Aridibaculum aurantiacum: one gene and its partner. The protein of the gene in region 1 interacts with the protein of each later gene in a pairwise test. Links are inferred from orthologs where the notes say so. Each region holds a gene or a part of one and is shown on either strand. Other genes may lie near its edges. The genes, in order: sucC and sucD.

Region 1 (7,156 bases):
ACAAGGAGATGGAAATGCAGCAGCTGGAAATAAAGCTGGCTGAAAAGCATATTAAAGATGCTAACGAAGAGATAGCTGATAAGATAAAATTGCTGGAAGCTGCTAAAAAGCAGATTGCTGCTAAAGAAGGTGTGCTGAATGGTAAGAAAGGCGAACTTGAAAAGATTATTGCTGATACAGAGAAAGAAGAGAATGAATTTAGAGCTATAAGCGAGAATGCTCGTGGTGCGCTGGATGAAAGACTGTTGTTTTCTTACGATCGTATCCGCAAGAACTACCGCAATGGCCTGAGCGTAGTACCTGTATTGAGAGATAGCTGTGGCGGATGTTTTAATGCTATTCCTCCTCAAAAGCAAAGCGAGATCAAGCAACACAAGAAGATCCTTGTTTGCGAGAACTGTGGTCGTATCCTGGTAGACCAGGATCTGCATGAGAATGTAGAAACCAAGTAATCTTGAAGAAGTTATATAGTAGAATATTGAAAGGCACCCAACGGTGCCTTTTTTATTTGATGGCAATTAATATCAGCAATTGACCATTAAATGAAAATCACAATATCCTAAATCTCTCCTCCACCCCCGTTCGCTTAGTTATCGCTACTGCTTATCCTTTATCTTGCAAGCCAATGAAGTACGGACTGATCACCATTTTATTTTGCCTGTTTTCTGTAATGGGCATGGCAGAGAAGGTTTATGATTTTTCGCCTGTTTGCCAGCAGGCGTATGCAGAAATAATGAAACTGCGACTAGAGCCTGGCAAGCAACTGTTGCAGCAGGCGCGCCAGCAAAATCCAGATAACTTGATACCTGAGTTGCTGGAAGGCTATATCGACTTCTTTGAGCTGTTCTTTAATGAAGATCCAAAGCAGTACCAGGCGCGTAAACAGGCTTTTGAAAAACGTATAAACGCTTTTGACGAAGGTCCAACCAATTCACCTTTTTATCGCTACTGCAAAGGATTGGCTTATATGCAACGCGCAGCGGTACGGATAAAATTCAGCGAACGCTATGGTGCCGGGTGGGATTTTAAAAAAGCCAATTCTCTTATCAAAGACAACCGCAGCAAGTATCCATCGTTTCAGCCAAACAATATGATCTACGGCCCGCTGATGGTAATTATTGGCACCGTACCTAGCGGCTATAAGTGGATCACCAGCCTGTTTGGTATGCGTGGTTCTGTATCGGGGGGAATGAAAATGATGCGCAACTTCATTAACAGCAACGACCCTTATGCAAAGCTGTTTGGTAATGAAGCGATCTTCTACTACTGTTACCTGATGTACTATGTGGAGAATAAGCCGGATGAGGTTTTTAAATTCATCCAGGCGCGCAAGCTTGATGTAGTGAACAACCACCTGTACACATTTATGGCGGCTAATCTTTACATAAACAATAAGCAAACAAATAATGCAGAGGCAATTCTGAAGAACATGAACACCAGCCCCGGCTACCTGCAGACGCCGGTGTGGGACCTGGAACTTGGACTGATAAATCTTCACCAACTACAACTGGATGCAGCGCTACAACACCTGACTGCTTTTGTAGATGATTTTAAAGGGAACTTCTACGTAAAGGACGCGTTGCTAAAAATTGGTTGGGCTCATTACCTGAAAGGAAATATGGCTGAGGCCGAACGTTACAGGCTGTTGTGTATCAAAAGAGGTAATGTAGATTCTGATGCTGATAAAAAAGCTTATAAAGATGCCAAAGCTGGAAACTGGCCAAACCCATTGTTGCTAAAGGCGCGCCTGCTAAACGATGGCGGCTACAACAAAGAGGCGTTGGCACAACTACATGGCAAAAGCGAACAGGATTTTGATAAACCAGCTGAAGCATTAGAATTCAGCTACCGCGTAGCGCGCATTTATGATGATCTTGGACGTGACGATGAAGCCATAAAATATTACCAACGAGCAATTGCATTAGGCAAAAGCCGCACTGAATACTATGCAGCCAGAGCCGCTCTGCAAATGGGTTATATCTACGAAAAACGTGGGCAGAAGTCGCAGGCCATTGCCGCTTTCGAAGAATGCATCAGCATGGATGATCATGATTATAAAGACTCTTTAGATCAAAGAGCCAAGGCTGGTATAGCCCGTGTAAAAGGAGATTAAATGTGCATCTTGTGGTGTATGTTTTTCCCACTTGATAGCAAGGAAAATATCAGCAAATACATCATTATAAACTCGTGATTATTCTTCCTCTACAAGCTCCTTATCACACCTTCTTTGAACATAAATTTTCATCAAGCATAAGTCATAGCTCATAACTCTCTAAAGCTTATCTTCGCCAAAATTTTTTACCAATGAATTTGCACGAATACCAGGCTAAAGAGCTTTTAAAAAGATACAATGTTCCTGTGCAGGAAGGCATTGCTGTTGACAACGTAATGGCTGCTGAAGAAGCATACAGGCAAATAAAGAACGATACCGGCAACAACTTCGCCGTAATAAAAGCACAGATACATGCTGGTGGTCGTGGTAAAGGAAAAATTGAAGGAAAAGACCAGAAAGGTGTGGCCGTTGCTAAAAGCCTTGAAGATGTGACCAACATCGCTAAAAACCTTCTTGGAGGAACACTGGTTACTATTCAAACCGGGCCTGCAGGAAAAAAAGTAAACAAGATCCTGGTTGCGCAGGATGTTTATTATCCTGGACCTAATGATGTAAAAGAATTTTACCTGTCTATCTTATTAGACCGTACCAGTGGTCAGAACGTGATCATGTACAGCACCGAAGGTGGTATGGACATAGAAGAGGTAGCACACAATACACCTGACAAAATTTTTAAAGAATACGTTCACCCGGGTGGTGGATTGCAAGGTTTCCAGGCACGTAAAATTGCCTTCAACCTTGGCCTTAGCGGCGACGCGTTTAAGAGCTGCGTAAAGTTTGTAACTAACCTGTATAATGCTTACGTTGGCCTTGATTGCAGCATGCTTGAGATCAACCCGCTGTTCAAAACTTCTGATGAGAAGATCATAGCTGTAGACTGTAAAATGGGATTGGACGAGAACTCGTTGATGCGTCATCCTGACCTTGCTGCTATGCGCGATGTAACTGAAGAAGATCCAACAGAAGTAGAGGCTGGCCAGTACAACCTGAACTTTGTAAAGCTGGATGGCAACGTAGGTTGTATGGTGAATGGTGCCGGTCTTGCAATGGCAACCATGGATATGATCAAACTTAGCGGTGGTGAGCCTGCCAACTTCCTTGATGTAGGTGGTACTGCAAATGCACAAACAGTAGAGGCTGGTTTCAAGATCATCATGAAAGACCCGAACGTGAAGGCTATCCTGATCAACATCTTCGGTGGTATCGTTCGTTGCGATCGTGTTGCTGCTGGTGTTATCGAAGCTTACAACAAAATGGGCAACATCAATATTCCTATCATCGTTCGTCTGCAAGGAACAAACGCTGTAGAAGCAAAGAAACTTATTGACGAAAGCGGTTTAAAAGTACAGTCAGCTATACAATTAAGTGAAGCTGCTGAACTGGTTAAGCAAGCTGTAGCATAATTAGTAAGTATGTTGTGACCAGCAGTGTGTCGTTCTTCAACTTTGGTTGCGTCGCACACTTGTACTGCATAACAATATTCTACTTTACAAATAACAAAACCCGCCAACTAAACACTGGCGGGTTTCTTTTATATAGTACTCTCTACTCGTATTACCTCCTCCTAAACAACCTTTCTCCTTTTGCAAGGAACACCTGTACGCCCAGGCTTAGTGCCAGGTTGTTACCGTTAACCATTTCGTCTGTTGCTATGCCATTGAATTGTAAGCCCAGTTCCAGAGCCAGGTTCTGATTGATGAAGCGGTTGTACCCAACGCCACCATTGTACGAGAAATAGAAATCAGCGTCGCCATGAATAATAGAAGTTACACCGGCGCCAGCCTGCACAAAAAACCGATCTGCAGCTGTAGACTTGTTATACAGGCGAGCCATTGGCTGAACTCCAGCCACCAATGCAGGACCATCAACGAAAACAACACCCAAAGTAGCACCGCCACCAATAGCCAGCCTGTCGGTCACAAACTTTGCAGCAAAGGGATTGAGCGTGGCAGAAAAAACATCTGTTTCAAAATTGTAGCTCAGGTTTCCTAAAGAGGTTCCGATAATAGTAGAACCTTTTTGCACCTGTGCTGATACACTTACAGACACAGCGAGCAGGCCGATCAAAAGCAGTTTCTTCATGTAGTTGGTTTTGGTAAATATACTTGTGGCGATTTGCAGTGTTGAAACAACTTCTAGCCTTCAATGAAATTTTCCAGATCGCGAGGTGCTCCAAACAACAGCAGCACGTCACCTGCTTCAAGTTTGGTGGTGGGCGGCACTATCCCTACTACTTTCAGGTTGCTGGTGTCGTGGCCAAAAATGCTTTTGTTCACCACTCTTTTCAGGATGGTTACCAGCACCAGGCTATACCGCTTCTCCAGTTCCAGTTCGGCAATAGTACGACCGACATAACGGCCCGGCACACCTACTTCCAGCAGGCGGTAGTTTACATTTATCTGGAAAGAATCAATTACACCCGGCAGGTCAAGTTTAAGCGCCAGCCGCTCCGCCGATGAAGCCTCCGGGTATACAAACTCCTGTATATCCATCGCCTCCAGCACTATCTTTTGCAGCGGCGAGGTCACCCTGCAGATGATCCGCTTTACACCCATTTGCTTTAGCAGCGCAGTGGTCATTATGGTAGCACCCTCATTCTCGCCTATACCTACTATAGCTGCATCCAAGTCACGGATGGGTAGTTGCTCCACGGCTTCTTTATTAGTGGCATCCAGCGCTATGGCATGCGTTATCCTATGCTTGTATTTATCCACCATCTCCAGGTTCTCATCTACACCAATTACCTCGTGACCCAGCTGTACCAGCTGTTCGCATAAATACGAACCAAAATTGCCCAGCCCAAAAACAATAAACTTCATACAGTTAATTTTTTAGAAAGCCATATCCTCCCTTGGATAACGATAATACAATTGTTTGCTCTGCCGCACCAGTATCACCAGCAAAGTGATAGCTCCCACCCTGCCTATGAACATTGATATGATCAATACCAACTTGCTGAATGCAGAAAGTTGTGGTGTAATGCCTAACGATAATCCCACCGTACTAAAAGCAGAAAATGCTTCAAAAGCAATTTTGATCAATCCCTTATCGCTGTCATAAAAGGATAAAGCAAACACCGTTATGCCAATGAGCAGCAGCGACAATACGATGATGGCAAATGCCCGCCGCACCGATTGATGAGATATCTCTGAACGGAAAAACTCCGAACGATCTTTTCCCCTGAGAACCGCAGCCATGTTTAATATAGCAACACCAGCTGTAGTCGTTTTGATACCACCACCCATTGACCCTGGTGATGCGCCGATCCACATGAGTAGCAGGTAGATCATGATCATTGGCAAGGTCATAGCCGTAAGGTCAACGCTATTAAAACCAGCTGTACGCGGGGTAACACTGCCAAAGAAGGCTGTTACCAATTTCCCCGTAATAGTAGGATGCTGCGCCAGCGTAGCTGACTGTTCGAACACGATATACGACACAAAACCAACAACCAGCAAGCAGCCGCTTACAACCAGCGCCAGCCGGGAGTTCAGCATGATAACATTTGGAAAGTATTCGCGCTTTGCACTTCCCCTAAGGAAGAAAAGAAAATTCCTCACCCGGATCCTTACCAGCCTGTACAGGTTGAACACGATTGGGAAGCCCATCCCGCCCAGGATTACTAAAAATGCAATGAACATTTGCAACGAGTAATTGTGGCGGATAACAGGCTCATACAAACCGCCACTGTAGGTAGAAAAACCAGCATTACAAAAAGCAGAAATAGAGTGAAAGATTGAGAAGAACAACTTATCCAGCTTGCGTTCAAACAAGGCATCATCCAGCGAGATGTAAATGAAAAACGCTCCTACACTTTCAAACAAGATGGTAATGAAGACCACCTGGTATACAAACTTCATAATGTTTCCAACCTTACGGCTGCTCATAATATTGCTATAAGCAATCTGTGTTTTTAGTGAGGTATTACCTGCCACAGCATATGCCAGTAATCCTGCAAAGGTCATGAAGCCCAGGCCACCTACCTGTATCAACATCATGATGATTGCCTGTCCAAACGGCGTAAAATGAGTGGCAGTGTCAACTACTATCAAACCCGTTACACATACAGCACTTGCTGATGTAAACACTGCATCAATTGTGGAAGTATAACCGTAAGCTGCATTTGGCAACTTTAGTAAAATAGCACCAATGAGAATTAGGAAACCAAAACTGCCTACGAATACCAAACCGGGATTAACTGTTCGGGAATAGATAAACTGTAAGTAAAATGATATCTCTGTTATGAATATCATTACCACGCCGGCATAAATCAATAGTTTATAAAACAAGTACCTATTGGTAGTGGCATTGAGCATGGCTGCTTTTGTGGGTAGTACATATAGTGTAAGCACAAGAATGAATAACCACACAACCACTGTAAAGAAGCGCGCCCATTTTTTCTTTGGTACCAGCAACTCCAACAACAGCCTTGCACCAACTAGTGCACAGATAATAAACAACAATACCTGCAGCCAGGAATTGATAGTGTCGTCATTGCTCCAGAAAGTTCTAAAGCCAAATTCATACACTACAATGGCTACACAAACAAAGAGTAATGCAGGCACGGCAGCACCTATCCACCGCAACAATCTTTCGTTCCAGCTTTCTTTTATGAAACGTGTATGTTTTGTTCTTCTAAGTCCCCACCTTGCCAGCAGTCGTATCTTGTTCATTACGGCTTTTAATGATCGTGCAAACTTAGGCTTATAAAAAATGCACCTCCAGATAAGTTGTTGGCTGGCGGGGGCAATTTTTTATAGATGTTTGCAAACAACTATTCTTATGGCAGATCAAATGGAGAATATCAATATCAGGAAAATACAACCCGCAGATAATAAAGATCTGGCTGTTATTATCCGTAAAGCGCTGGCAGAGTTTGGCGCTAACAAACCAGGAACAGTTTACTATGATGATACAACAGATCACCTGTACGAGCTGTTCCAGGAGCCGGGCAGCATTTACTATGTAGCAGAAAAAGATGGAGTAATAGTAGGTGGCGCAGGCATCTTTCCTTCTAATGGTTTACCCCAAGGAACATGCGAG
Region 2 (7,067 bases), on another replicon or contig:
CAATGGCTTGTGTACGGCTGTATGTTTCGCTGGGGGCAAGGCATGAGAACTTCATCATGTTCGATAAAGATGGCGTGCTGCATCATGGACGTACCGATCTTGATGAAGAGAAGAAGAAGTTCGCCATCAACAAAAGCGACATCACACTAGATAAGGCAATAAAAGATGCGGATGTTTTCCTGGGATTAAGTGTAGGCAACGTGGTAACAGCTGACATGGTGCGTAGCATGGCTCGCAATCCAATTGTTTTTGCAATGGCCAATCCCGACCCGGAGATACCATATGATGTAGCAAAAGCATCTCGTAAGGATGTCATCATGGCTACCGGGCGAAGCGATTGTCCTAACCAGGTGAATAATGTATTGGGCTTCCCTTACATTTTCCGTGGAGCACTTGATGTACGCGCTACGCAAATTAATGAAGCTATGAAACTGGCTGCCGTTCGGGCGCTTGCTGAATTGACGAAATCACCCGTTCCCGATATTGTCAATCTTGCATACAACCAAAAGAACATAAGCTTCGGCCCTGAATACATCATTCCCAAACCGCTTGATCCACGACTGCTGAGCACTGTAGCACCAGCTGTGGCGCGTGCTGCTATCGATAGCGGCGTTGCCTTGCAGCCTATAAAGAATTGGGAAGCTTATACAGTAGAACTGAACAAGCGCCTTGGACTGGATAACCAGTTGCTGCGCGTAATAGGTATCAAAGCAAGGAGCAATCCGAAACGCCTGGTATTTGCTGATGCTGATAACCTTAAGATCCTAAAAGCTGCGCAGATCGTATATGATGAAGGCATAGCCTACCCAATACTTTTAGGTAACAGTAAAAAGATACACGAGATAGCCGGCGCCAACCAGATTGATCTTTCTGACCTGCCAATCATTGACCCTACAGGTGATGAGACGGAAGAAATGCGCAACCAGTTCGGCAACCTCTTTTTTGCGAAGCGCCAGCGAAAAGGCCTGAATTTTTACGAGAGTAAGAAGATCATGCGCGACCGCAACTACTTTGGAGCAATGATGGTAGAGACCGGTGAAGCGGATGCCATGATATCTGGTCTTTCTAAAAATTATCCTGACACTATTCGCCCTGCCTTGCAGGTAATTGGTAAAGAAGATAGCGTAAGGAAGATAGCCGGCATGTACATTATCATTACTAAAAAAGGTCCGCTGTTTCTTGCCGATACAACTGTTAATTTCAATCCTACTGCCGAAGAACTGGCTGAGATAACCCTGCTGGTAGCAAAAGAGGTTCGCACCTTCAACATTACGCCACGTATTGCCATGCTTAGCTATAGCAATTTCGGAAGCAGCTCATCGCCTGAAGCTGCTTTGGTAGCCAAGGCCACTAAGATTGTAAAACAATTAGAACCCACATTGGTAGTAGATGGAGAGATGCAGGCAAGCCTGGCTTTCAATAAAGAGATATTAAAAGATAATTACCCATTTAGCGAACTGGTTGACAAAGATGTTAATACACTTATCTTTCCTAATCTTGCGGCAGGTAATATAGCGTACAACCTGCTGAAAGAAGTAGGAGGTGCCGATGCCATTGGCCCGATTTTATTGGGCCTCAAAAAGCCGGTACATGTTTTACAACTAGGCAGCAGTGTCCGCAGCATTATTAATATGGCGCTTATTGCCGTTTTAGATGCCCAGATGAAAACACCCACCAACACGCACCAGGAAGTAGAAAAAACCAGGTGGTGGAAAAGAAAGAGAAACAAAACATAAAAGCATACATACTTTAAATGAAGTTTTTTACAAAGTTTGGTGAATACCTGCTTATGCTGAAAGGCATGTTTACACGCCCTGAGAACACCAAAGAATATTGGAAAGAGTTTATGCACCAATGCGTGGAAATAGGCATAGGCTCTCTTCCCATTGTTATTATCATTTCAGTTTTCCTTGGTGGTGTTACTACAGTTCAAACAGCTTACCAGCTGGTAAGTCCACTGGTACCAGCCAGCACCATTGCACAAATTGTAAGAGACAGTATGATACTGGAACTTTCGCCAACGGTGGTAAGTATAGTACTTGCCGGTGTAATAGGAAGTAAAGTAGCCAGTGAACTGGGCAATATGCGCATCAGCGAACAGATAGATGCTTTGGAGATCATGGGTATCAATACAAAGGCTTACCTGGTAATGCCTAAGATCATTGCTGCTTTGGTAATGATCCCGTGCCTGATTGTACTTTCTGCTTTCCTGGGTATTTGGGGTGGACGGATGGCAGCTTCACTTACAGGCATTCTTTCTTCCGAAATCTTCGATATTGGCTTAAGACAAAACTTTGAACCTTACAATGTATTTGTGGCTTTAATGAAAGCTTACACTTTTGCTTTTTTGATCAGCAGTGTTTCGGCATACTATGGATACAATGTAAGTGGTGGTGCTTTGGAAATAGGCAGATCAAGTACTACCTCGGTGGTGGTAAGTTGTATCCTCATTCTCATCTGCGATTACGCTTTGGCTGCCTTACTATTGTAGCCTGTTTAAATAGAAAACCATCAGCCGCCAGCCGTTTTAAACAAGTGATTATGCTTAGGCAAAATATAAGTTACTGGCATAAGAATTTATAACTTACAACTCAAATACTCCTGCAGAGGCTTCAATGATAGAAACTAAGAATTTAAAGAAAAGTTTTGCCGAAAAGACTATTCTTCACGATGTAAACCTGGTATTTGAAACAGGCAAATGCAACCTGATCATTGGAGCAAGCGGAAGTGGCAAAACTGTTTTGATGAAATGCCTGGTAGGACTTTTTGCTCCCGACCTTGGCCAAATTCTATACGACGGGCAAAGCCTTACCGAAATCTCCGTTGAAGAACGAAAGCAACTGCGTCAAAAAATTGGAATGCTGTTCCAGGGATCTGCTTTGTTTGACAGTATGACCGTGGAGCAAAATATCAGGTTCCCGCTCGATATGTTTACCAACCTGCGCCACCGCGAAAAGATAAAAAAGGTAAATGAAGTACTTGCAAGGGTAAATATGGAAGGGGCTAACAAAAAGTTTCCTGCTGAAATAAGTGGCGGTATGAAGAAAAGAGTGGGTATTGCTCGTTCTATTGTACTAAATCCTAAATACCTGTTTTGCGACGAACCAAATTCAGGACTTGATCCTCAAACTTCTTTGGTAATTGATAAGCTCATTCAAGACCTTACCCGCGAATACAATATCACAACCGTTATCAACACGCACGACATGAACAGTGTGATGGAGATAGGCGACAAGATCATTTACATGTATTACGGTCACAAGCAATGGGAAGGTTCAAACCAGGAGATCATTTATAGTAAAGATGAAAAGCTGAACGATTTCATTTTTGCATCTGACTTTTTGCAGGATGCCAAGCAGATGCGAATGATTGATGACAAAGACGGTAACAGCCGATAGTTCTTCCTTGCTGAACTCTTCCTTTTTGTAAAAGTTTCCTTCATTATTGATTAGAGCTACCAAGCGAGTAATAGCCTTATTTCCTTCTATGAGTTGTAATTTTTTCTCTTCTATAAGGGTTTTATCGTAAAAGGTTTACCTAACCTACACAAACTTCTTCCATTCCCTTATTTTTGCGGTCCCGATACATATCGGGATTAAACCATATCAATATATACTATGAGTGTATTAGTAAACAAAAACTCTAAAATAATTGTACAGGGTTTTACCGGAACGGAGGGTACTTTCCATGCAACACAAATGATAGAATACGGCACCAATGTAGTAGGTGGCGTTACTCCAGGCAAAGGTGGCAATACACATTTAGACCGTCCTATCTTCAATACTGTGGCTGAAGCTGTAAAGCAAACTGGCGCCGATGTAAGTATCATCTTTGTTCCACCGGCGTTTGCTGCTGATGCTATTATGGAATCATCTGATGCAGGTATAGCCCTTGTGGTATGTATAACAGAAGGAATACCTGTGCAGGATATGGTGAAAGTAAAGAACTACCTGAAAGGCAGGCAAACCCGCCTGATCGGGCCAAACTGTCCTGGTGTTATCACTGCCGACGAAGCAAAAGTTGGTATCATGCCTGGCTTTATCTTCAAACCAGGAAGAATTGGTATTGTTTCAAAATCGGGTACACTTACCTACGAAGCTGCTGACCAAACTGTAAAAGCAGGATTGGGTATAAGCACTGCAATTGGTATTGGTGGTGATCCTATCATTGGTACTACTACCAAAGAAGCAGTTGAACTATTGATGAATGATCCTGAAACTGATGGTATCATCATGATTGGTGAGATAGGTGGTGGTATGGAAGCAGAAGCTGCCAATTGGATAAAAGAAAATGGAACCAAACCTGTAGTTGGCTTTATTGCTGGCCAAACTGCGCCTCCAGGACGCAGAATGGGACACGCAGGTGCTATAATAGGTGGCGCTGACGATACAGCAGCTGCTAAAATGAAGATCATGCGCGAATGCGGAATTCATGTAGTAGATAGCCCGGCTGACATTGGTAAAACAATGGCACAGGCGCTAAACAAATAATCAATAAAAACCCGGCTAAAACGCCGGGTTTTTATTTACAGGTAATCAGCAACAAATTCTGCTTTAGCTAGACCTGTTCCACTCCTTCCTATGGTGTTTCCACAAACGATCCCTGTATCTTTTCTTCAGATAAAAATTAGATTAAAAAATACTCCTTAATAGGTATTTGCAGATGCAGGAAATAATTGGAGATTGCCGCTTCTAACGACATTGTACCAACATATTTAATGCTTTGATGCATGGGGGTTCTAGCTCATAGCCTAACAATGGCTGTGAGCTTTTTTTATTTCCTTTTCTTTACAATATGGATGTTGATTACATAATTGTTGGCCAGGGACTCTGTGGCACATGGCTTAGTTATTATCTGCAAAAAGCCGAAAAGAAAATACTAGTAATTGATGAGGATAAACCATCAACAGCTAGCAAGGTAGCAAGCGGCGTTATCAATCCTGTTACCGGAAGAAGAATAGTACGAACATGGCGAATTGAAGAATTGTTACCTTTTGCAGAAAGTGCTTATAAGGAACTAGGTGATTTCATAGAACATGATATTATTTCAACTACCCGCGTATTAGATTTTCATCCAACGCTGCAAATGCAGGAAGCTTTTGAAAAAAGATCTACGGAGGAACCTGGTTACTTGCATATAAATACAGAAACCGATCACTGGAAAAATATATTTCATTATCCTTATACCATTGGTGAAATCAGCCCCTGCCTGCTGGTAGACCTGAATACCATGCTACGTGAATGGCGTAAAAAGTTGGTTGAGAAAAATCAACTACTGGCAGATAATTTCTCTTTTAAAAAATTAACCACACATGAAGGCTTTGTTTCTTATGATAATATAAAAGCCAAAAAGATCTTCTTTTGTGAGGGTGCAGCAGGATTTAATAATCCATTTTTCTACCAGCTTCCATACTCACATATGAAGGGTGAGGCGCTTATTGTTTCCACTCCCGGTTTACCAACAAATTCTATTTATAAAAATGGATTTTCCATTGTGCCCTGGGAAAAAGAATTGTTTTGGGTAGGTTCAAGTTATGAGTGGAAATTTGAAGATCTCTTACCTACAAAAGAATTTAAAGAACGGTGTCAGTCGTTTTTACAGCGTTTTTTAAAAATACCTTTTTCCATAGTAGATCACATTGCTGCAGACAGGCCTGCTAATATGGAAAGACGGCCATTTGTTGGGCTTCATCCTGCCAATAATTGTATTGGAATTCTTAATGGAATGGGTACAAAAGGATGTTCACTAGCTCCATTTTTTGCCAAACAATTAGCGGATCATGTTATTTCTGGTACTCCCATTTATCCTGATGCAGATGTGAAAAGATTTGAAAAGGTTTTACAAAAGAAATTGGATAAATAATTCGGCTTTTCCTCCCATTTATGAATTCGGGAACAAGAAAATATTGGGCAAATAATAGATGGCAAAATTTTTTCAGATAATTGGGTAGAAGTACCACTCGGAGTTCCTGGAACTTGAATTTACATGGATTGGGGGGTTACAATCCTTAGAGTACGCCAGGAATGATGATCAGCGGTACTTCTAATTAATTCGGCAAAAAAGAACCCGGCTTGTGGCCGGGTTCTTTTATTATCCAGTAATCTCTTTTTTAGAAATCAAATCCAAGAGCAAGATATAAAATAGGCTTTGTGCCAAAGAAGGTATTCATTGGCCATCCTGCATCTACTTTTAAGAAATAGCCCAATAAAGTGCTACGTGCCCCAAAACCATACCCACCTGCAAATGGTCCTACTCCACCCGCTCTTACACGTAAAGAAACAGGATTATTAGGATCGTTGGTGGTATAAGTAACGCCAGGGCGTTGAATGCTGTTGTACTTGCCATTCCATGCGGTTCCAAAGTCTACGAACTGCACCAACTGGAAGTTGCGAAGGAAGGCATTGTTAACCGGCCTGTTGAAGAAGGTTGAGAAAACCGGCAACCTCAATTCACTGTTAATTACAAAGGCGTTGTTACCATTTGCAACATTCTGGTTATACCCGCGCATATTAACTGCCAACGTTTGGAAAGCATAACGCTGATCCTGCGCCGGCCTGTTTGCATCGTTGAACTTAGGACTGATCCAACCATCTGCACCACCCAGGAAGTAGATCATTTTCTGGTTACCCCAGCTAAAGTCTGCTGCGGCCCTTACAGCCCATATAAAGTTGCGATAGATAGGATAGTAATGTCTTGCATCAAAGCCAAAGTTGTAAGTATACTTTCCTTTGAACACCGTATCTCTTACCGGCATATTCACATCCATGAACACCTTGTAGCGCAAGCCATTCCAGATGTTTTGCGTTGGGTTAATGGTGTTATCATGCACATATTCAAGTCGGCCAATAGCATATTGCGTAAGCTGGTCCGGGTAATACAAACCAACCGGGTCAGGAAAACCTGCCAGGTTATTGAACGATTTGATGATCGTTCTATCGCGGCGGTAACCTATATTAGCTCTCAGGCTTTTCACCTCGTTGAAAGGATAGCTTCCCTGGAACTGGTAAAGACTGGTGTTGAGTTGGGTATTGTAAATACCATTGAAACCACCACCGGCTATCTGCGCA

The links.
Region 2: the proteins of sucC (region 1) and sucD interact in binary tests that used the Escherichia coli proteins (3 or more experiments, as listed by UniProt). The link is inferred for Aridibaculum aurantiacum from one-to-one orthologs.

Annotation. Positions count from the first base shown.
Region 1 is NZ_JAFEWC010000001.1:1,366,473-1,373,628, reverse strand. The notes cover bases 1,435-4,410. They hold sucC (ADP-forming succinate--CoA ligase subunit beta), read left to right. Parts: upstream 1,435-2,304; coding sequence 2,305-3,516; downstream 3,517-4,410. Other genes in these bases: J4N22_RS05645 (potassium channel family protein), read right to left, coding at 4,249-4,410; J4N22_RS05650 (hypothetical protein), read right to left, coding at 3,668-4,195; J4N22_RS05660 (tetratricopeptide repeat protein), read left to right, coding at 1,435-2,113. Outside these bases: J4N22_RS05665 (zinc ribbon domain-containing protein), read left to right, coding at 1-452; more of J4N22_RS05660, read left to right, coding at 626-1,434; more of J4N22_RS05645, read right to left, coding at 4,411-4,932; J4N22_RS05640 (TrkH family potassium uptake protein), read right to left, coding at 4,945-6,786; J4N22_RS05635 (GNAT family N-acetyltransferase), read left to right, coding at 6,896-7,156. UniProt on the Escherichia coli protein: Succinyl-CoA synthetase functions in the citric acid cycle (TCA), coupling the hydrolysis of succinyl-CoA to the synthesis of either ATP or GTP and thus represents the only step of substrate-level phosphorylation in the TCA.
Region 2 is NZ_JAFEWC010000002.1:516,426-523,492, reverse strand. The notes cover bases 2,667-5,553. They hold sucD (succinate--CoA ligase subunit alpha), read left to right. Parts: upstream 2,667-3,617; coding sequence 3,618-4,490; downstream 4,491-5,553. Other genes in these bases: J4N22_RS13585 (NAD(P)/FAD-dependent oxidoreductase), read left to right, coding at 4,795-5,553; J4N22_RS13595 (ABC transporter ATP-binding protein), read left to right, coding at 2,667-3,398. In the rest of the region: J4N22_RS13605 (NADP-dependent malic enzyme), read left to right, coding at 1-1,736; J4N22_RS13600 (MlaE family ABC transporter permease), read left to right, coding at 1,754-2,491; more of J4N22_RS13595, read left to right, coding at 2,616-2,666; more of J4N22_RS13585, read left to right, coding at 5,554-5,862; J4N22_RS13580 (hypothetical protein), read right to left, coding at 6,110-7,067. UniProt on the Escherichia coli protein: Succinyl-CoA synthetase functions in the citric acid cycle (TCA), coupling the hydrolysis of succinyl-CoA to the synthesis of either ATP or GTP and thus represents the only step of substrate-level phosphorylation in the TCA.